2 regions of the Streptomyces sp. NPDC058001 genome follow, and region 2 is predicted to be linked to the other one. Evidence: riboswitches for the same ligand, from Rfam matches in the RefSeq annotation. Region 2 holds a riboswitch; the other holds the start of a gene.
What was found. Region 2 has a riboswitch for glycine ahead of gcvT (glycine cleavage system aminomethyltransferase GcvT). Riboswitches for the same ligand answer to the same signal wherever they lie in the genome.
Positions count from the first base shown of each region.

Region 1 (7,314 bases), on a different contig from region 2:
TCCCTGCGGAATCACGCCCGTAGGGCAACACTGGGACCGGACCGAAGATACGGGGGGCGGCCATGACCAATGCATCGAGCCGCAGGACACACATCAATCCGCAGCGAAAGAACCCTTCCATGTGCCAGCACCAGCCACTGTGCCCGTCAGCAGATTCCGCCGACCGTGAGGCCGCGCTCCATGTCGCGCACCATCCCGAACAGGGCTGGAGCCTCCTGTGCAACGGCGTCCTGCTCTTCGAGGACACCGGTGAGCTGCTGCCGAACGGCCAGGTCATCGCCCCGCACCGCCCGTTGGGGCTGGGCGCCGACGAGATCATGACCGCCGCCTGACCGTCACACACAGGCACAACACGTCAGCACAGCGCAGACACGACATACGGGCACGACGCACGGCTACAACACAACACGCAGCACGCACCGCGCACAGACAGCCCGGTGACGAACGAACAGGGGCCGCTCCGGAATCCACACCCGGACCGGCCCCGACGCATGTCCCCCGCGCGCGGGACGACGCCCCGCGCGCGAGCCACGCTCAGTCCTCGTAGGCGTCCAACGGCGGGCAGGAGCACACAAGGTTACGGTCCCCGTACGCCTGGTCGATCCGGCGGACCGGCGGCCAGTACTTGTCGGCGGGCGAGACTCCCGCCGGGAAAACGGCCTCCTCGCGCGCGTAGGCGTGCTCCCAGTCGCCGGACAGGGCCCGCGCGGTGTGCGGCGCGTTGCGCAGGGGGTTGTCCTCGGCGGGCCAGGCCCCGGAGCCGACCTTCTCGATCTCCGCGCGGATCGCGATCATCGCGTCGCAGAACCGGTCAAGTTCACCCAGGTCCTCGCTCTCGGTCGGCTCGATCATCAGCGTGCCGGCGACCGGGAACGACATCGTCGGCGCGTGGAATCCGTAGTCGATGAGCCGCTTGGCGACATCGTCGACGCTGACTCCGGTCGCCTTGGTCAGCGGGCGCAGATCGATGATGCACTCGTGCGCGACGAGCCCGCCGGGACCGGTGTAGAGCACCGGGTAGTGCGGTTCGAGGCGCTTGGCCACGTAGTTCGCGGACAGCACGGCGACCTGGGTGGCCCGCTTCAGTCCCTCACCGCCCATGAGCCGCACGTATGCCCACGAGATCGGCAGGATGCCCGCCGAGCCCCAGGGAGCGGCCGAGATCGGTCCGACGCCCGTCTCGGGCCCGGCGGCGGGCTGGAGCGGGTGGTTCGGCAGATACGGCGCGAGGTGGGCGCGGACGCCGACGGGACCGACGCCGGGGCCGCCGCCGCCGTGCGGGATGCAGAACGTCTTGTGCAGGTTGAGGTGCGAGACATCGCCGCCGAAGTGGCCCGGCTTGGCAAGGCCCACAAGGGCGTTGAGGTTTGCGCCGTCGACGTAGACCTGACCGCCGGCGTCGTGCACGGCGGCGCAGATGTCGGCGACATGCTCCTCGAACACACCGTGCGTGGACGGGTAGGTGATCATCAGTACGGCGAGTTCCTCGCGGTACTGCTCGATCTTGGCCCGCAGGTCGTCCACGTCGATCTCACCGTCGTCGGCGGTCCTCACGACGACGACCTTCATCCCGGCCATGACCGCGCTCGCTGCGTTCGTGCCGTGCGCGGAGGACGGGATCAGGCAGATCGTGCGCCGGTCGTCGCCGTTGGCGCGGTGGTACCCCCGCACGGCGAGCAGTCCCGCGAGTTCGCCCTGCGAACCGGCATTGGGCTGGAGGGACACCTTGTCGTACCCGGTGACCTCGGCGAGCCGCTCCTCCAGCTCACGGATGAGCGTGAGATAGCCCTGCGCCTGCTCGGCGGGCGCGAAGGGGTGCATCTGGCCGAACTCCGGCCAGGTGACCGGCTCCATCTCCGTGGTCGCGTTGAGCTTCATGGTGCAGGAGCCCAGCGGGATCATGCCGCGGTCGAGCGCGTAGTCCCGGTCGGCGAGCCGGCGCAGATAGCGCAGCATCGCCGTCTCGGAGTGGTACTGGTGGAAGACGGGGTGTGTGAGGTAGTCGTCGGTGCGCAGCAGTTCGTCCGGGAGCGCGTCGGCGGCACTCGCGTCGAGTGCGTCGATGTCGGCCTCGGCGCCGAACGCGGTCCATACGGCGCCCAGTTGGGCCCGGTTGGTGGTCTCGTCGCAGGCGATGCCGATGTGGTCGGCGTCCACGAGCCGGAGGTTGACGCCGTCCTCGCGCGCGGCGGCGACGATCCGCGCGGCCTCGCCGGGCACCCGGGCGGTCAGGGTGTCGAAGTAGGCGCCGTGCACGATCTCGACGCCGGCGGCCTTCAGCCCTTCGGCGAGGAGTGTGGCGTAGCGGTGGGTGCGGCGGGCGATCGTCCGCAGCCCGTCGGGACCGTGGTAGACGGCGTACATTCCGGCCATCACGGCGAGCAGCACCTGAGCGGTGCAGATGTTACTGGTGGCCTTCTCGCGGCGGATGTGCTGCTCACGGGTCTGGAGCGCGAGCCGGTACGCCTGGTTGCCGTCACGGTCCACCGAGACGCCGACGAGACGGCCGGGCAGGCTGCGGGCGAACTTCTCGCGGACCGCCATGTATCCGGCGTGCGGCCCGCCGAAGCCCATCGGGACGCCGAACCGCTGGGTGGTGCCGACGGCGATGTCGGCGCCCAGCTCGCCGGGCGAGGTCAGCAGGGTGAGCGCGAGCAGATCGGCGGCGACGGTGACGACCGCCCCGAGTTCATGGGCCTGCTCGATGACGGTCCGCAGCTCGCGTACGGCACCGGAGGCACCCGGGTACTGGAGCAGGACGCCGACGACTCCGCGCTCGGCGATCGCGGTGGGGATCCCGGACGACAGGTCGTCCACGACGACCTCGACCCCGGTCGGTTCGGCCCGGGTGCGGATCACGGCGACGGTCTGCGGCAGGGTGTCGGCGTCGACCAGGAAGACACCGTCCTTGACCTTGCCCATCCGCCGGGACAGCGCCATCGCCTCGGCGGCGGCCGTGCCCTCGTCCAGGAGCGAGGCACCGGAGGTCGGCAGTCCGGTCAGCTCCGCGACCATGGTCTGGAAGTTCAACAGCGCTTCGAGGCGCCCCTGCGAGATCTCCGGCTGGTACGGCGTGTACGCGGTGTACCAGGCCGGGTTCTCCATGACGTTGCGCAGTACGACCGGCGGCGTGAAGGTGCCGTAGTAGCCGAGGCCGATCATGGAACCCAGAACATCGTTCCGGTCCGCCAGGGCGCGCAGTTCGGTGAGGACCTCGGCCTCCGTGCGGGCGCCGGGCAGGTCCAGGGCCTCGGCGCTCCTGATCACTTCCGGTACCGCGGTCGCCGTCAGTTCGTCCAGCGAGCCGTACCCGACCTGCGCGAGCATCTTGGCGCGGGCCTCGGCGTCGGGCCCGATATGACGCCGTTCAAACGGAATGCCCTGTTCGAGTCGGGAAAGCGGAATGCGGTGGGCGTTCATGGCGGGGGCCTCCTGGTCTCACGCGACCTTCGTGGGGCACCACGGCAGCGGTGCCCGGACGGCCTCCCCCTCTGTCATCTCAACCTGAGAGCTTCACCGGCTCGCCCGGGGGCGCGCCGGCTTTCACCGTCGGTGAGGTCGGGGGCTTGCGACTCCCGCCCTGCTTTCCAGAGTGACCTCACCCGTGCGGTACTGGGGCCTGAGAGATTCCGGGGAGGATTTGCTCCTTCGGCGCTCCCGGTCGCTACCGGGAAGCTCTCCCGCACAGGGTCAACAGCCGTTTGCCAGCCTACCAGCGAGGCCCCCGCACGAAGCTTCGAGTGGCCGCCTGCCGCAATGTGCTCTTTCGTAGTCTTTACGAGGGCTTAGGGATGAGTTGCGATCAGTTGGAGGGCCCGTGCAGACCGACATCGATCCGCGCAACCTGATCGGCCGCAAGGCGTTCGACCGCACCGGCACGAAGATCGGCACGATCGACGAGGTCTATCTCGACGACGCGACCGGCGTCCCGGAGTGGGCGGCCATAAGGACAGGGTTGTTCAGCCGTGACGCCTTTGTGCCATTGGAGCCCAGTGAGCTGGTGGAAGGCACCCTGCGCGTCCCCTTCGACCGGGCCCTGATCAAGGACGCCCCCGATTTCGGCGTCGGCCGGCATCTCTCCCCCGAGCAGGAGCTTCAGCTCTACCACCACTACGGCCTGGACATCGCGGCCCCCGGATCCGCGCCGCCACCCGACCGGGACTTCGGTCATATCGCCGGATCCGGGGAGGAGCCACCGGAGGGCGGCCCGGCGGTCCGCTGAGCCGAACGGGGTTGCGTGGGCGAGGGTTCCGCAGACACAGGTTCTGTGGACTCAGTGGTTACCGGTGACCGCTCCTCCGCCACCGCCGACACCACCGAAACCGGATCCGCGGGCTCCAGATCCGGGTCGTCCGTACGGAAGGTCCGTACGCGCCCGGGAGCCGAGTCCGGCGTCTCGAACCGGACCGTCACCCTGCCCACCCCGCTGCCCTGGACCCATCCCTGCCCGTAGGTGGCGTGCAGCACGTCGTGCCCGGCCGCCCAGCGCCGTTCGGCCCTGGGCTCGGCACCCGTTTCCGAACCGGGCGGGGCGAGCGCGTCACCGCCCGCCGGGTGGGCCGTCGCGTCGCCGGCCGATTCCTCGCCCGGCCCACCCTCGTCATGGGCCGACGGGTGCTCCGCGACCGATTCCGACACGGTGGCGGACGCTGCGGCGGACGCGGCGGCGGCCTGCGCGAACAGATCCTCCTGTGTGTAGTCGGCGAGCCCGCTGACCCCGACCCCGAGCAGCCGTACGCCTCCGGTGGTGTCCACGGACTCCAGGAGCCGCCCTGCCGCCTCCCGGACCACCGCGGGGTCGTCGGTGGGCCCGCGCAGCGTCTCGGACCGGGTGAGCGTCGAGAAGTCGTATCTGCGGACCTTGAGCACGACGGTCCGCCCCGAGTGCCCGGCGGCCCGCAGCCGCTGGACGCACCGGTCGGCGAGTCGCTGCACCTCCAGGCGCACCCGCACGCGGTCGTGGATGTCGACGTCGTAGGTGTCCTCGACGGACACCGATTTCGTCTCCCGCTCGGCGACGACGGGCCGCTCGTCCCGCGCGTGCGCCATCGCGTACAGCGCGGTCCCATGGGCCTTGCCGAGCAGCCGTACCAGTTCGTCCTCGCCCGCCTCGGCCATCTCCCCGACCGTGGTGATCCCGGCGCGCCGCAGATGGTCCCCGGTGGCGGGCCCGACGCCGGGCAGGGTGCGTACGGACATGGGGGCCAGCAGGGCGCGCTCGGTGCCGGGCTCTATCAGCACCAGGCCGTCCGGCTTGGCCTCTTCCGAGCCGATCTTCGCGAGCATCTTGGACGCGGCGAGCCCCACGGATCCGGTCAGTCCGGTCACCGCCCTGATGTCCGCGCGCAGCCGCTCCCCCGTGGTCTGCGCGGACACCGCGTCCCAGGCGGTCCCACCGGCCTCCAGATCGACGAACGCCTCATCGAGGCTGAGGGGCTCCACCAGCGGCGACAGCTCCCGCAGCAGCCCCATCACCCGCTCGCTGATCTCGCGGTAGAAGGCGAAGCGGGGGACGAGATACGCGGCGTTCGGCGCGAGTCTGCGGGCCTGGGCCATGGGCATGGCGGAGTGCACTCCGAAGCGCCGTGCCTCGTAGGAGGCGGTGGCCACCACACCGCGCGGCCCCAGGCCGCCCACCACCACCGCTTTTCCGCGCAGGCTGGGCTTGGCCGCCTGCTCCGCCGAGGCGTAGAAGGCATCCATGTCCAGATGCAGGATGGTGGGCTCGCTTCTCACATCTCCGATGCTGCCCTACGCCACTGACAATGCCCTGGCGAAGCGCCACCGCCGGGGCGCCGACCGCCGCTCAGGACCCCGTTCCGCACAGCTCGGGGCCCTTTCCGTACACCTCCGGACCCCGTTCCGCACCGCTCGGAGCCCGGCCGACCGCTCAGACCGCCCGGTGACGCCGCCGTGCCAGCTCATCGGCCGGGTTGTTGCCGACCAGCGTCTCTCCGGTGTCGACCCGCTCGCCGTGCAGCTGCGACAGCGCGCTCTCGACGTCCCGCCACACCACGCCGACGGCGATTCCGAAGACGCCCTGGCCGCCCTGGAGCAGGTCGTGGACCTCGTCGGGCGAGGTGCACTCGTAGACCGTCGCGCCATCGCTCATCAGCGTCATGCGTTCCAGATCCGTGAAACCGCGCTCCCGCAGGTGCCGGACGGTGGTCCGGATGTTCTGGAGCGAGACACCGGTGTCCAGGAACCGCTTCACGACCTTGAGGACGACGACGTCCCGGAAGCTGTAGAGGCGCTGTGTCCCTGAGCCGTAGGCGGCCCGCACACTCGGCTCGACCAGGCCCGTACGGGCCCAGTAATCGAGCTGGCGGTAGGTGATGCCCGCTGCCGCGCAGGCCGTGGGGCCCCGGTAGCCGACCTGTTCGGACGGCGCGCCGCCGTCCATCGACACAGCCGAAGGCCGGGTCGGAACTCGACCGGCCTGACCGCTGTGGAGCGCGTACGGGCCGCCTTCCCCCGAGCTCAATCCGGGGGCACCCCCAGCCGTACCGTCGCCGCTGCTTCTCACGCCGACCTCCGTCCTTGACCTGCCTTCTCGAAGGTAGGCAGTCACTCGGGGTGCGTCAACGATCGCCACACTCGCCACGCCGAGTGATAATCACCCTACGAGTGGTTTCCCGTATCCCACCGCGGGGAAAGGCTAGCCGAATGGCGTGAAGGCCGCCGTCCAGTTTCTCACTGGCTGTTGGTGCCGAAGTCCTCGGGAGAGATCTGGTCGAGGAACTCGCGGAACTTCTCGACCTCGTCCTCCTGCTCGTCCGGGATGGCGATCCCGGCGTCGTCGAGCACACCGTCACTGCCGTAGATCGGCGTACCGGTCCGCAGGGCCAGCGCTATGGCGTCGGAGGGGCGTGCGCTCACCTCGACCCCGCTCGCGAACACCAGCTCGGCGTAGAAAACGCCTTCCCGCAGATCGGTGATGCGCACTTCGGTCAGCTCCTGCCCGACGGCCTCCAGCACGTCCTTGAACAGGTCGTGGGTCAGCGGTCGCGCGGGGGCCATGCCCTGCTGCGCGAAGGCGATGGCAGTCGCCTCCCCCGGCCCGATCCAGATGGGGAGGTAACGGTCGCCTCCCACTTCTCGCAGGAGCACGATCGGTTGGTTGGAGGGCATTTCGACCCGGACACCTACGACGTCGAGCTCGTTCACACAGCAACCCTAGGCCGTGCCCGGCACCTTTGGGTAGTCGGGCACCCCATGGGCGGGCAATGGAAGCGGCGCCCCGGCGGGCTCCCCAGGGCCTGTGATCAGGGCAGTCGGACGCCGAGGGCGGTCTGTACCAGGGCCGAGTGCAGC
Region 1 is NZ_JBHVQT010000006.1:554,189-561,502, forward strand. Features, by position in the region: gene ACFVT5_RS18115 (DUF5999 family protein) at 120-332, shown strand; gene gcvP (aminomethyl-transferring glycine dehydrogenase) at 535-3,420, opposite strand; glycine riboswitch at 3,598-3,693, opposite strand; gene ACFVT5_RS18125 (PRC-barrel domain-containing protein) at 3,818-4,222, shown strand; gene ACFVT5_RS18130 (DNA polymerase IV) at 4,168-5,736, opposite strand; gene ACFVT5_RS18135 (MerR family transcriptional regulator) at 5,891-6,526, opposite strand; gene ACFVT5_RS18140 (bifunctional nuclease family protein) at 6,694-7,167, opposite strand; gene ACFVT5_RS18145 (MerR family transcriptional regulator) at 7,266-7,314, opposite strand, start outside.
Region 1: another riboswitch for glycine. It lies ahead of gcvP (aminomethyl-transferring glycine dehydrogenase); the one in region 2 lies ahead of gcvT (glycine cleavage system aminomethyltransferase GcvT).

Region 2 (7,314 bases):
CGGGTACTCGCCCTTGGGGTCGAGGACGTCCTTCAGGTAGACCGGACCGCCGGAGAGCACGTCCTGCGCCCACACGCGCTCGATGCCGTACTTGACGTCCTGGGAGGTGATCGGCTTGCCGTCCTCCCACGTGACCCCGTCCCGCAGGGTGTACGTGTAGGTCTTGCCGTCGGCCGAGACCTTTGCCTTGCTGGTGGCGAGGTCCGGGGTCAGCTCGGTGCCCTTGCTGCCCGGCTCGGTCTGGCCGGTGACGAGCTGACGGCTGTAGTAGCGCATGAAGTTCCACGCGAAGCCGTAGTAGCCACGCGTGGTGTCCCACGAGTCGGCGTCCTGGGCGCCCGCGAACTTCAGCGTGCCGCCCTTCTTGGTCGAGGCGTTGGCGACCTTGTTGTTCGCCGCGTCGAAGCCGGCGGCCTTGCTGTCGCCGCCCTTCTTCTCGTTGCCGCTGTCACCGCCGCCGCACGCTGCCGTGGACAGCAGCGCCGCGACCACGGCAGCAGCTGCCACGGCCTGCTTGCGCCGTCCTCTGACGCTATGGGTAGTCACGATCTCGGATCCTCCGTGTGATGTGCGGCCCGCCGTCATGGCGGGCCGTGGGATACGGCAGTTCAGCGCGAGCCCTTCGGGTCGAGCGCGTCACGCACGCCGTCGCCGAAGAGGTTGAAGGAGAGCACGGTGATGAAGATGGCCACGCCGGGAATCACCATGTAGGTGGGGTCGGCGTCGTAGTAGCTCACCGCCGAGGAGAGCATGTCTCCCCAGGACGAGGTGGGCGGCTTGACGCCGACGCCCAGGAAGCTGAGCGCGGCCTCGGTGAGGATGTTCGTGGGGATCATCATCGTGGTGTAGACGATGATCGGCGCGACGAGGTTGGGCAGCAGTTCCTTGAACAGGATGTAGAACCGCCCGGCCCCGAGACTGCGGGCCGCCTCCACGTACTCGCGCTCACGTAGCGAGAGCGTCTGACCGCGTACGACACGGCCGACATAGGGCCAGCCGAAGAACCCGATCACCAGGATCATCACGAAGATACGGACGCCGGTGCCGGTGAGGCCCAGCATCTCGTTGGGCATGACGGACACCAGGGCGATGATGAACAGCAGCTGCGGGAAGGACAGCAGCAGGTCCATGATCCGGCTGATGGTCGCGTCGAGCCAGCCGCCGAAGTAGCCCGCGAGGATTCCGAGGACGGTGCCGATGACGATGGCGACGAGGGCCGACGCGAAGCCGACCAGGAGCGAGACCCGGGCGCCGTAGACGATGCGGGCGAACACATCGCGTCCGTTGACCGGTTCGACGCCGAAGAGATGGTCGCCGCTGATGCCGCCGAACGAACCGATGGGCGTGGAGAAGAGCGGGTCGATCAGGTCCTCGTGGTACTCGTCGGGCGACTGGCCGACGAGGCTCGTGATCAGGGGCGCGAACACCGCCACGAGCACGAGAAGGAGGACGACGGCGCCGCCGGCGAGGGCGAGCTTGTCCCGCTTCAGCCGGTCCCAGGCGATGCGGCCGAGGGAGCGGCCCTGCACCGACTTCCCCGCGACCGCGGCGACCTCCTCGGCCGGAGTCGGGGCCGCTTCCGCGGTCGGCTCGTGCAATGGTGCCGTCATCGTGGCAGGGACCCCTCTTCTTCAACCGGCGGTGGCCGGCCCGCACTTGCCGCTGTGGCGGCGGATCAGTCCGTCGTACACAGGGGCGAAACCCACCCCCTGGAGCGGGAGTCTTCATCGCGGCCGTGATCTGTTACCAGACTTGACGGTGAATGGATGCGTAACCGTGATGCTCTCTGGGGGGTTCCGTTATCCAGACGGCGGGTAACGGATAGCGGACGCGGGTCAGTTGGGGCGGAAGAGGTCACGCGCGTAGATCTACGTCGCTTTCACCATCAGATGTCACCAGAACGGACATTCGGGCCAGGCCCGTGTCCACCAGGTGACACACCCTCGATCACCGGCGCTTGGCCGGTTTTCGAGCCTCGCTGGATCCAGCCGGAGCCGGCCGGATCTAGAAGGAACCCTGCTGCGGCGGATATCCGTAGCCCGCGGTGGGGGCCGGGGGCATCGCGCCGCCGTGAGACTCACGGTCGTAGAAGGGCCGCGCGGTGGCCCGCAGCCACATCGCCACCGGGTCGTACTCGTCGGACAGGGCCACCGTGGAGACGGGCAGCCCGTCGGGTACGGCCCCGATCGACTGCTGCATCATCGCCCGCACGGCGTCCACGGCGGGCGGGCTGGTGTCGTACACATCGAGCCCGATGGCGAGATAGGGGGCCCCGAGCGACGGCTGCACCCAGGCGCGGCGCAGGGCGCGCACGGCGGGTGTGCGGTGCGCGTTCTGCGTGAGCAGGGCGTAGAACTGCGGGATCTCGATGGTGGGCTCGGCAAGCCGCAGCGGCCCCGCGGGCTGGCGGTCCAGACCGGTGGCGATCCGGCGCAGGTCGAGCCAGGGGATGCCGACACCCCCGCCGGGCGCGTGCGGATTGAGCCAGAGGCCGTAGTGGTCCGGGTAGAGGGTGCGTGCGAGGTCGACGCCGGAGATGACTTCGTACGAACGGTTCCAGCCGCTCGCCGAGAGTTCCTGCGCGGAGGTCACACAGGGCGCGTAACCGAGGCCCTCGACCTCCATGTTGCCGTACTGGGCGTCCGGGGATCCGGCCTGGCCGTGCCAGAGGAGCATCCAGACCTGACCCGACGTGGGGTCCGAAAGGGCACGCAGCAACGCCTCGTACGCGTCGTAGCGCCCGGGGGTCACCTGGCGCAGCATGTGCTCGACCTGCCCGGCCGCAGCCGTGCCCGACGCACTCACCCTTGATCGCCCCTTCGTGACACTTTCGACGAAACCCACCGAAATCCCCCGGGTCACGTGCCGCTGCCGCGGCACTTCGACCAGGCCATGAAACCAGCTTATGCGGCGATCCCGGCGGCGACTTGACGCACCGGCCGCCGCGTCGTACCGCACGCGCCGGACCCGGAGGCGCTCGGGGCCGGTTCGGTGCCGCGCGTGGGCCGGTCAGTGCCCTCCCGTGACCCGGAGTCAGTGCCCTCCCGTGGCCCGGGGGTCAGTGCCGCCCGTGGCCCCGGCTCAGTGCTGCCCCTGGGCGTAGAACGGCCGGACCCTCTCGCGCATCCAGTCGACCACCGGGTCCTGGGCCGCGTCGAGCAGAACCAGGTTCACCGGCCAGCCCGCCGGCGCCCGGCCGAGCGCCCGGCCGAGGGCGTCCAGGGGCAGTTCGCCGACCTGCTCGTCCCACCGGTTCAACTCGACGCCGACGAACAGCACCGGGTCGCCGCCCTCGACACTGGCCAGACAGCGGCGGGCGCTCACCACCACACCGGTCGCGGCGAACTCGGCGGCGGCGGCGGCCAGGAAGTCCACCGGGTCGTGCTGCCAGTCCGGCTCGAAGAGGCGCACCCGGCCACCGCTCGCGGGACCGTCGAGCGGACTGCGCCCCGCGCGGCACAGTTCGGCGACGGCGGGCGGCGGGAGCGGGACACCCACGGCTCCGTCGGGGTTGACCACGATGCCGAGCTGCGGCGGGAGTCCGCGCGCGAACTCGACGGCGGGCGCGACGGTGCACCCCATCCGGTCGCCGACGACCTGGCGGAACTGCTGCTCGGAGCTGAAGACCGGGACATACGCCTGCCCGTCGATCTCCAGCGTGGGCAGGTCGAGCGTGGGTCCCCCGGGTCCGCCGCCGGCCGGCAACGGCACCCAGAGGTGGCTGCGGCCGAGTACTTCGATGATCCGGCCGCCCGCCGAGGGCGCCGTCGCACCGAGTGCGGCGGCGAGCACCTCCTCCAGCTCGTTGCCGGGCCATCCGCCGTAGGGCACGGCGTGGGCCGTCTGTGCCGGTATCTCCATCGTCAACCACCTGCTCCGGACCGCTGTTTCTGCGGCTCGCACCCTAACGCGTACCGGGAGGAACGCCGCGTCGGCGGTCGTGGTCAGCGGTCGAAGCGGATCGCGCGCAGTACGTCCGCCGCCGTCCGGTCCAGGAGCAGCGCGGAGCGGCACCCCGGCGGCAGGTCGCCCCGCTCGGCGGCCCGCACCAGCTGCCCCACGGTCCTGCGGTGCCGCCGGAACGCGTACCGCGACACTCCCCTGCCGCGCTCCCGCTGGCCGTCCAGGGCCGTGTCCGGCGGGACGTCGAGCAGCAGCAGATGCAGGGTGGCCCCACGCCTGCGGGCGTCGCGGGCGAGCCAGCGCCGGACCCACCGCTGCGTACCGCAGTCGTGGACGACGACGCTCTCGCCGGTGCGCAGCGCGCGGCGCAGGCCCGCGAAGTGGGCGAGGCGGACCAGCGGGCGGTACACGGCGTACGGCACGAAGCGCGGCACCCGGGACGCCCAGCGGTCGCGGGTGTCCTGCGAGTCGATCCGGTGCCCGCTGACCGTGCGCCGCATCAGCGTGGACTTGCCGCTGCCGGGCAGTCCCGAGACGACGACCAGGTCGCCGGGGGTGAAGCGGAGCCGGTGCGGGCTGCGGCCCGCGCGCTCGCGCAGATCACGCACGACGGCGGTCCGCCCGTCGGCGAAGGTCTCCACCGTCGGGGCGCCGGGCTGCTTGGGCAGCGCGACACCCGTCACCGTCGCGTACACCCTGGTCCTGTTCACCGTGAGCGTCCTCCCCCTGGGGTCCACGTGAGCCTTCCCCGTCGAGTGTAAAGAGAAGGTAATGCGGGGTGAACCGCGATTGCGTCCTGGTCCTGCCACAAGGCGGTTACAGGCCACCGCCCTGCCGTGTCGCCGGGATGCGTGCAATGATGACCCCGCCAACTCCAAACAGGCCGCTTGAATCCACGCGGGAGAGCCCTCGGCCACGACCGGGGCGCCGAAGGAGCAAGTCCCTCCCTTGAATCTCTCAGGCCCAGATACCGCGTGGGCGAGGCACATCTGAAAAGCGGGCCGCCGTGCTTGACGCGTGCGGCTCCACCCAAGGTGCAAGCCGGATCCGCCGAGCGGTGGACTCCCGGCGAACCTCTCAGGTTCCGATGACAGATGGGGAGGATCGCCCTCGCCCGTCATGCCCTGGGAGCACCCCCTCATGAGCAATGCCCCGAGCACTGCCCCCCGTCAGACCGCGCTCGACGCCCTGCACCGGTCGCTCGGCGCGACCATGACCGACTTCGCGGGCTGGGACATGCCGCTGCGGTACGGGAGCGAGCGCGACGAGCACCAGGCGGTACGCACCCGCGCCGGACTCTTCGACCTGTCGCACATGGGTGAGATCACCGTCACAGGTCCGCAGGCCGTGAACGTCCTGAACTTTGCCCTGGTCGGCAACATCGGCACGGTCGGCGTCGGCCGCGCCCGCTACACCATGATCTGCCAGGAGGACGGCGGCATCCTCGACGACCTGATCGTGTACCGCCTCGCCGACACCGAGTACATGGTCGTCGCGAACGCGGGCAACGCGCAGACCGTCCTGGACGCGATCACCGAGCGGGCCGCCGGGTTCGACGCCGAGGTCCGCGACGACCGGGACGCGTACGCGCTGCTCGCGGTCCAGGGCCCCGAGTCCCCCGGCATCCTGAAGTCCCTGACCGACGCGGACCTCGATGGCCTGAAGTACTACGCCGGGCTGCCCGGCACGGTCGCCGGGGTACCCGCCCTGATCGCGCGCACCGGGTACACGGGCGAGGACGGCTTCGAGCTGTTCGTGGCCCCCGCCGACGCCGAGAAGCTGTGGCGGGCACTGACCGACGCCGGTCAGGACGCCGGTCTGGTGCCGTGCGGACTGTCCTGCCGGGACACCCTGCGCCTGGAGGCGGGCATGCCGCTGTACGGGCATGAGCTGACGACCTCGCTCACGCCCTTCGACGCCGGGCTCGGCCGGGTCGTGAAGTTCGAGAAGGACGGCGACTTCGTGGGGCGCGAGGCCCTGTCCGCCGCGGCCGAGCGGGCGGCGACGGATCCGCCGCGCAAGCTGGTCGGGCTGATCGCCGAGGGCCGCCGGGTGCCCCGCGCCGGGTTCCCAGTGGTCGCGGCGGGCGAGGCCGTCGGCCAGGTCACCTCGGGCGCGCCGTCGCCGACGCTCGGCCGGCCGATCGCCATGGCGTACGTGGACGCCGCGCACGCCGCGCCGGGCACGACCGGTGTGGGCGTCGACATCCGCGGTACGCATGAGCCGTACGAGGTCGTGGCGCTGCCGTTCTACCAGCGCCGGAAGTGACCTCCCGCGCTCCGGTCCGTACCCGCCCTCCCTTCCCGACCCTCCCTTCCTTCAGCACTCATCCGCGTACAGGAGAATTCACGTCATGAGCAACCCCCAGCAGCTGCGCTACAGCAAGGAGCACGAGTGGCTGTCGGCCGCCGATGACGGCGTGTCGACGGTCGGGATCACGGAGCACGCGGCCAACGCGCTCGGTGACGTCGTGTACGTACAGCTCCCGGAGGTCGGTGACACGGTGACGGCGGGCGAGACCTGCGGTGAGCTGGAGTCGACCAAGTCGGTGAGCGATCTGTACTCCCCCGTGACCGGTGAGGTCGTCGCCGCCAACCAGGACGTGGTGGAGGACCCCTCGCTGGTGAACTCCGCCCCGTTCGAGGGCGGTTGGCTGTTCAAGGTGCGCGTCTCCGATGAGCCGGGCGACCTGCTCTCGGCGGACGAGTACACCGACTTCGCCGGCTGACCCCGACCCGTAGGGATCTTCTGATGTCACTTCTGAACCAGTCTCTCCACGAACTCGACCCGGATGTCGCCGCCGCCGTCGACGCCGAGCTGCACCGTCAGCAGTCCACCCTTGAGATGATCGCGTCGGAGAACTTCGCTCCGGTCGCGGTGATGGAGGCCCAGGGCTCCGTCCTCACCAACAAGTACGCCGAGGGCTACCCGGGCCGCCGCTACTACGGCGGCTGTGAGCACGTCGACGTGGTCGAGCAGATCGCCATCGACCGGGTGAAGGCGCTGTTCGGCGCCGAGCACGCCAATGTGCAGCCCCACTCGGGTGCCCAGGCCAACGCGGCGGCGATGTTCGCGCTGCTCAAGCCCGGTGACACGATCATGGGTCTGAACCTCGCGCACGGCGGGCACCTGACCCACGGCATGAAGATCAACTTCTCCGGCAAGCTGTACAACGTGGTCGCGTACCACGTGGACGAGACCACCGGTCAGGTCGACATGGCAGAGGTCGAGAAGCTCGCCAAGGAGGCCAGGCCGAAGCTGATCGTGGCGGGCTGGTCCGCGTATCCGCGGCAGCTCGACTTCGCGGCCTTCCGCCGGATCGCGGACGAGGTCGGCGCGTATCTGATGGTCGACATGGCGCACTTCGCGGGCCTGGTGGCCGCGGGGCTGCACCCGAACCCGGTGCCGCAC
Region 2 is NZ_JBHVQT010000012.1:73,522-80,835, reverse strand. Features, by position in the region: gene ACFVT5_RS28870 (ABC transporter substrate-binding protein) at 1-585, opposite strand, end outside; gene ACFVT5_RS28865 (ABC transporter permease) at 609-1,610, opposite strand; gene ACFVT5_RS28860 (enhanced serine sensitivity protein SseB C-terminal domain-containing protein) at 2,005-2,805, opposite strand; gene ACFVT5_RS28855 (enhanced serine sensitivity protein SseB) at 3,082-3,861, opposite strand; gene ACFVT5_RS28850 (AAA family ATPase) at 3,945-4,613, opposite strand; glycine riboswitch at 4,792-4,886, shown strand; gene gcvT (glycine cleavage system aminomethyltransferase GcvT) at 5,044-6,171, shown strand; gene gcvH (glycine cleavage system protein GcvH) at 6,257-6,631, shown strand; gene glyA (serine hydroxymethyltransferase) at 6,655-7,314, shown strand, end outside.